2 regions of the Mesorhizobium sp. M0816 genome follow, and region 1 is predicted to be linked to the other one. Evidence: predicted binding sites of a transcription regulator. Region 1 holds the regulator's gene; the other holds the start of a gene.
What was found. The regulator PhoB, encoded in region 1, activates phosphate uptake and scavenging genes when phosphate is short. The targets are predictions, from matches to a motif close to TGTCATNNANCTGTCAT.

Region 1 (3,408 bases):
GTCAACATCGATTCTGATGGATTTTGATGACTCTGCGAGTTTTTTCGAGCGTCGGAATAAACGATGACAGCGCCACCTGCATCTGACACTATTTGCCTGCATTCGACACTATTTGTCGGACATTACCGACGGCTTCCGGTTCATGAGCGGCCGCGGCAACCGGGAGGAAAGCAAAACAATGTCGGTCGGAATCCGCCATGACGATTTGCGCCGGCGCAACCGGGCGATGGTGATCTCGGCGGTGCGCCGGGCCGGCCAGCCATCGCGTACTGAGATCGCAGCTACCACCGGCCTCAGTCATTCGACCATATCGGCGATCTCTTCCGACCTGATACGGGAAGGCATCCTCGCCGAGAGCAAGGCAAGTGAGCCCGTTTCGTTGAAACGCGGTCGTCCGCAGGTCGGCCTCGCCCTCAACCCGGAAGCGGCGGCGGTGCTGACCGTGGTGTTGTCGCTGAATTTCCTGTCGGCCGCCATTATCGACTATACGGGACAGGTGGTCGCCGAGGAACAGCGCCGGCTGGACACGCTGACCATGCCGCGCGACGAGCTGATCCGTGAATGCATGGCCATCGTCCGGCGCCGGCTGCAGGATCCAGACCTTGACGTCCGCAGTGTCGCCCGCATCGCCCTGGCGATTCAGGGCATTACCGACTCCCCTGCACGCGCCATGCTGTGGTCGCCGATCACGCCGCAGACCGACATCGCCTTTGCCGACATGCTGGAGGACGAATTCGGCATCCCGGCAACGGTGGAGAACGACTGCAACATGATGGCGGTGGCTTTGCGCTGGCGCAATCCGGATCGCTATCGCGACGACTTCATCGCCATCCTGCTTTCGCATGGCATCGGCATGGGGCTGGTGCTGAAGGGCGAACTGTTCACCGGGACGCATTCCTCGGGCGGCGAATTTGGCCACATGATCCATCGTCCGGGCGGCGCGCTCTGCCGTTGCGGGCGGCGCGGCTGCATCGAGGCCTATGCCGGCAACTACGCCATCTGGCGCAACGCCAGGCAGATGAGCGAAGACAGCGAGCCGGTCGCCGACGTCAGCGACGCCGACATGCGAGCACTGGCGGCCCGGGCGCGCGAGAAAGATGGGCCGGAACGCGAGGCCTACCGCAAGGCCGGCGAAGCGCTGGGTTTCGGTCTCGGCTCGCTGTTCGCGCTGATCGATCCGGCACCGGTCGCGATGGTCGGCGCCAGTGCCGCCGCCTTCGATCTGATCGAGCCGGCCATGCGGAAGGCAATCGCCCAGACCGCCGGCGGCCAGCATTCAGGCTCGATCTCCTTCGATACAGAGCCGAACGAATTGCCACTGATCCGCGAAGGCTGCGCGATGCGGGCGTTAAGCTTCGTCGACCAGGAGATTTTCGCGCCGGGCGCGCAAATGAGGCCCAGCGTCAGAAAGAACGTAGCCTGACCAGGCGGGTCAATCTTCCCTGATCGCATAGCCGGCACCGCGGATGGTGCGGATGACATCCGGCATCCGGCCGTTGTTGACGGCTTTGCGCAGCCGCCCGACATGCACGTCGACGGTGCGTTCGTCGATGTAGATTGTCTCGCCCCAGACATTATCGAGTAACTGGCTGCGCGAGAAGACACGGCCCGGATGCCGCATCATGAACTCGAGCAGCCGGAATTCGGTCGGCCCGAGCCTGATTTCGCTCTTCTTGCGATAGACCCTGTGCGATTCGCGATCGAGCACGATGTCGCCTACCTTCAGCACGCTGGACAGCACTTCCGGCTTGGCGCGCCGCAGCAGCGCCTTGACCCTGGCCATGAATTCCGGTGTCGAAAACGGTTTGACCAGATAGTCGTCGGCGCCGGTCGAAAGACCGCGCACCCGGTCGCTCTCCTCGCCGCGCGCGGTCAGCATGATGATCGGCAGCCGCTCGGTTTCGGGGCGCACCCGCAACCGACGACAGAGCTCGATGCCGGAAACCGCTGGTATCATCCAGTCGAGCACCAAAAGGTCGGGCACATTCTCCTGCAAACGGATCTCGGCTTCGTCGCCGCGTGTCACCACCTCGACCTGGTAGCCTTCGGATTCGAGATTGTAGCGGAGCAGCACACCCAACGGCTCCTCGTCCTCCACCACCATTATGCGTGGTGCGATCATCGGCTGGGCACCCCCATCATGTCACCGGTGCGGACATTGTCGTTTCGTCCTGCTTCGGACGATTGACCGGCAATTGCTCGCCGGTCAGCACATAATACGCATTTTCGGCGATGTTGGTGACATGGTCGCCGATCCGCTCCAGATTCTTGGCGCAGAACAGCAGGTGCGTGCAAGCGGTGATGTTGCGCGGATCTTCCATCATGTAGGTCAAGAGCTCGCGGAACACGGACGTGTATTTGACGTCGATGCGCTCGTCGGCGGCACGCAGCTTGGCCAACGCGGCCGCATCGCCTGCAGCATATTCCTCGATGACACCCTGCACCTGGATGAGAACCAGCTGCGCCATCGCGTCGATGGAATGCGACAGGTCCCGCGGCGTGGCGCTGAGGCCGACCGCACTCACGCGCTTGGCGATATTCTTGGCAAGATCGCCGATGCGTTCGAGGTCGCCCGCCATGCGGATCGCTCCGACCACATGGCGAAGATCGTGGGCCATCGGCTGGCGTTTGGCGATCAGGGTTATGGCGCGGTCGTCCAGTTCGCGTTGACGCGCATCCATGATGGCGTCGTCGGAAACGACGCGTTGCGCCAGCACGTTGTCGGAATTCAACAGGGCCTTGGTCGCCCCGCCGACCATCGAACCGGCGAGGTCGGCCATGTCGCGGATCAGCTTGCTGATCTGCTCGAGATCCTCGTCGAAAGAAGCGACTGTGTGTTCGCCCATGGTCCTGTCCTCATATGCATGATCGGAACGGCTCAGCCGAAGCGGCCAGTGATGTAGTCCTGCGTGCGCTTCTCGCGGGGCGACGTGAAGATCTTCTCGGTCCGGTCGAACTCGACCAGTTCACCCAGATACATGAAGGCGGTCTGGCGCGACACGCGCGCCGCCTGCTGCATGTTGTGGGTGACGATGACGATCGTGTAGTCGGCTTGCAATTCGTCGATCAGTTCCTCGATCTTGGCAGTCGACAGCGGGTCGAGGGCCGAAGCCGGTTCGTCGAGCAGAATGACTTCCGGCTTCACGGCCACGGTGCGGGCGATACAGAGCCGCTGCTGCTGGCCGCCAGATAGGCTCAAGCCGCTGGCGTTGAGCTTGTCCTTGACCTCGCTCCACAGCGCGGCGCGCTTCAACGCCTGTTCGACGCGGCCGTCCATCTCGGACTTGCCGAGGTTCTCGTAGAGCCTGACGCCGAAGGCGATGTTCTCGTAGATCGACATCGGGAACGGCGTCGGCTTCTGGAACACCATGCCGATCTTGGTCCTGAGGAGGTTGAGATCCTGCGACC
Region 2 (3,408 bases), on a different contig from region 1:
CGCGCGGTCGCATAGTGCCATGGCCATCGCCTTGCGCTCGCTCTGGCCGAAGACGAGGCCGTAGCCGCGGGTGAATTGCGGCGGCGCCTTGGCCGAGCCCTTGAACTGGTTGACCATCTGGCATTCGGTGACGCGGATGCTGCCGAGCGGCACGGCAAAGGGCAGTTCCGGCACGTCCAGTTCCAGTTCGACCTCGCCGATGCGAACCTCGCCGACGAAGGGATGGTTGCGCGCGTAGCCGCGCTGGGTGGAATAGCCGAGCGCCAGCAGAAACCCCTCGTCGCCGCGCGACAGCGCCTGCAGGCGGATGTCACGCGCCATCGGGAATTCGAGCGGCTCACGGGTGATGTCGCCGGGGACATGATCGCCGGGCATGTCGCCGTCGGGCTCGATCAGGCCTTCGCGGGCGAGGATGGCCGAGACGCGCGGCATCGCCTCCGCTTCGCCTGCACGCTGTTCCGGCTCGGCGACATCGCCGCCGGCAGCAAGTTCGGGATCGAGCAGCCGGTGGGTGTAGTCGAAAGTCGGGCCGAGCAACTGGCCGCCGGGCAGATCCTTGTAGGTCGCCGACACCCGCCGCTCGACCAGCATCGTGCCGGTGTCGATCGCCCTGGTGTAGCCGAAACGCGGCAGCGTGGTGCGATAGGCGCGAACCAGGAAGATCGCCTCGATCATGTCGCCGCGCGCCTGGACGATCGCCAATGCCGCCAGTTCCCTGTCGTAGAGCGAACCTTCGCTCATCACCCGGTCGACGCCGAGCGCCAGCTGCTCGACGATCTGGTCTAGACGAAGTGCGGGCACCGAACGGTCGCCGCGCCGGCGGTCGGCGAGCAGTTTGTGAGCATTGCGAATGGCCGTCTCGCCACCCTTTACCGCAACATACATGCTACGCCTCCATCATCTTGATGCGCGTCGTGCGCGGCAGGCAGGCAATTGCGTCGAACGTGGCGAGGATGATATCGACGCCACGCGGAAAACGCTGGTTGTTCTGCTTCCATTGCTCGACGAAATGGCGCGGCATTTGCGCCGGCGCGATCGTCGCCGTCTTCTCGATGCCCGGGCCTTCGAGCAGCAGCGCAGCGCCGGAGACGAGATCGCCGACCTCGAGGATCAGCGTCGTGGAGCGATCGGGATAATCCTGGGTGCCTTGCGAAAACCCGTCGAACGCCATCATCTCGGCCGGCGTGGCGATCAGCGCGAAATGCGCGTCGGCCGGGGTGTTGGCCAGCGGCGCGCCGGTATGGAAGCCAAGCCAGGATTTCACCGCCGCCGACCCCTGCAAAGCCGGGTCGAGCCAGAGCGGCGTGTCGTTGTCGCACAGCGTCAGCGCAACGGCGCCGGCGGTGGCCGATAGCGGCACCGGGGGATGGGCGAGGGCCGGCAGCGGCTGCACGCTGCCTGGCCGCGCCATCGCGTCCATCACGGCACGGAATACGGTCTGGGCATTGAATACCGGATCGGCGAAGCCGCCTTCAATGGATTGAGTGGCGATATCCATCAGTCTTCTCCGCGCACCATGGTGAAGAAATCGACCTTGGTCGCCGCCGTCTCGGCGCGGCGCTGTTCACGCGCCTTGGCCAGTGCCGCCTGCAATGGCGCAACGATCCTGATCTCGACCTCATTGCGGTGGGCCGGGTCCTGCCACAGCGCATCGGCGATTGCCGCCAGCCTTGCCTTCTGCTTGTCGCGGCCGAGCGCGTAGCAGTGGCCGACATGGCCGGACGCAAGCCGCACCGTGGCACGGGTGACCGTCGCCTCGCCGACATTGAAAGGGGCACCACCGCCGCCGATGCGGCCGCGTACCGTAACCAGGCCGGTTTCGGGGCCACGCAGAAGTTCCGCTTCGCAAGGCAGGCCGGCTTCGTCCCAGAGGCGGACGATGTCGTCGCCGGCCGATTGCGCCAGCGTCGCCATCACGGCCTTGCGCTCGGCCTGCTCTCGCGCTTCCCGTCCTCGCATGGCGGTGCTCCTCGTCTGCGTTCATTTTGTCTAGTGATATAGACAACTATACAAATTATATCCATTATCTAGCGCGTGTCCATGACGGGCACGTGACACGGGCCAAAAGATCGGCGCAAGGAATTGGGGCGGGAGATGATCGGACAAGCCAACAGCATCGAGCGGCGCAGCGGTGTCGCGCTGTGGCGGCAGATCGCCGACCAGATCCTGCATTCGATCGCCGCCGGCGATTTTCCCGAGAATGCCGCGCTGCCGCCGGAGATCGCGTTGGCCGGACGCTATGGCGTCAACCGCCACACGGTGCGTAGCGCTATCGCAGCGCTGGTGCAGGAGGGTGTGCTCAGGGCGGAGCAGGGGCGCGGCACCTTCGTGCTGTCGCGCAAGCGGCTGTCTTATCCGATCGGCGCCCGCACCCGCTTTTCCGAGGGATTGCAAGGACAGGCGTCCGAGCGGCATATCACCTTGCTCGCGTCATCGATCGAGCCGGCCAACCGTCGTGTCGCAGAGGGCTTAGGCCTTGCGACGGGGGCCGATGTGATACGCCTGGAAACGCGCGGCGAAGCCGATGGAATGCCGGTGTCTCGCGCGGCCGGCTGGTTCGATGCCAGGCGCTTTGCCGGCATCGATGCCGCCATGGCGGAAACCGGTTCGATCACCGCATCGCTGGCACGTTTCGGCATCGACGACTATCTCAGACAATCGACCGTGCTGTCGGCGCGCCATGCCGATGCCGCCGACCTTGCCGACCTCGACCTGCAGCCCGGCGCCATCGTGCTGGTCACGGTCGCCGTCAACGTCACGCCCGACGGTCAGCCGATACAGTTTTCGGAGTCACGCTTCCCGGCCGAGCGGATCGAGCTCAAATTGTCGGCGCTCTGAGATGCGGCAGCCCTGGCATCATCCGACTTGAATGACGGCCTTGATCAGGCCGGACTTCTCATGCGCCCAGCGGGCGAGGTCGTGCGGCGTCTCGCCAAGCGTGGTGCGGTGGGTGACCAGCTTTGCCAGCGGCAGCGCGCCGTTGCGGATCGAGGCGGCGACATGGTCGAAATCGGCTCGCAGGGCGTTGCGGCTGCCGATCAGCATCATCTCGCGCTTGTGGAATTCGGGATCGGAAAAGGCGATGTCGTCCTTGACGACGCTGACCAGGACCAGCGCCCCGCCATGCGCGACATGGGCGAAGGCCGACTGCACCGACCGGGTGTTGCCGGTGGCATCGAAAACCACGTCGAAGCCGTCGCCGCCGGTTGCTTCCCGCACCAGGTCGGCAGCGGTGCCTCGCGAGCCGTCGAGCGTCGCGAAGCCGAGTTCGCTTTCGGCAAAGCCAAGCCGTTCAGCGCTCATGTCGAGCAGCGTCACATCGAGCCCGGCGATGCGTGCGAACAGCGCCGTGCCGAGCCCGATCGGGCCGGCGCCGATGACCAGCGTGCGCGCACCTGGATCAGCCAG

Region 2: the regulator PhoB is predicted to act here: its motif matches at 2,041-2,057, upstream of phnF (phosphonate metabolism transcriptional regulator PhnF).

Annotation. Positions count from the first base shown of each region.
Region 1 is NZ_JAMYOT010000008.1:40,035-43,442, forward strand. It holds gene NKI17_RS14115 (ROK family protein) at 179-1,423, shown strand; gene phoB (phosphate regulon transcriptional regulator PhoB) at 1,433-2,122, opposite strand; gene phoU (phosphate signaling complex protein PhoU) at 2,139-2,846, opposite strand; gene pstB (phosphate ABC transporter ATP-binding protein PstB) at 2,879-3,408, opposite strand, start outside.
Region 2 is NZ_JAMYOT010000015.1:106,368-109,775, reverse strand. It holds gene NKI17_RS22895 (carbon-phosphorus lyase complex subunit) at 1-885, opposite strand, end outside; gene phnH (phosphonate C-P lyase system protein PhnH) at 887-1,498, opposite strand; gene phnG (phosphonate C-P lyase system protein PhnG) at 1,498-1,959, opposite strand; gene phnF (phosphonate metabolism transcriptional regulator PhnF) at 2,095-2,838, shown strand; gene NKI17_RS22875 (zinc-binding alcohol dehydrogenase family protein) at 2,857-3,408, opposite strand, start outside.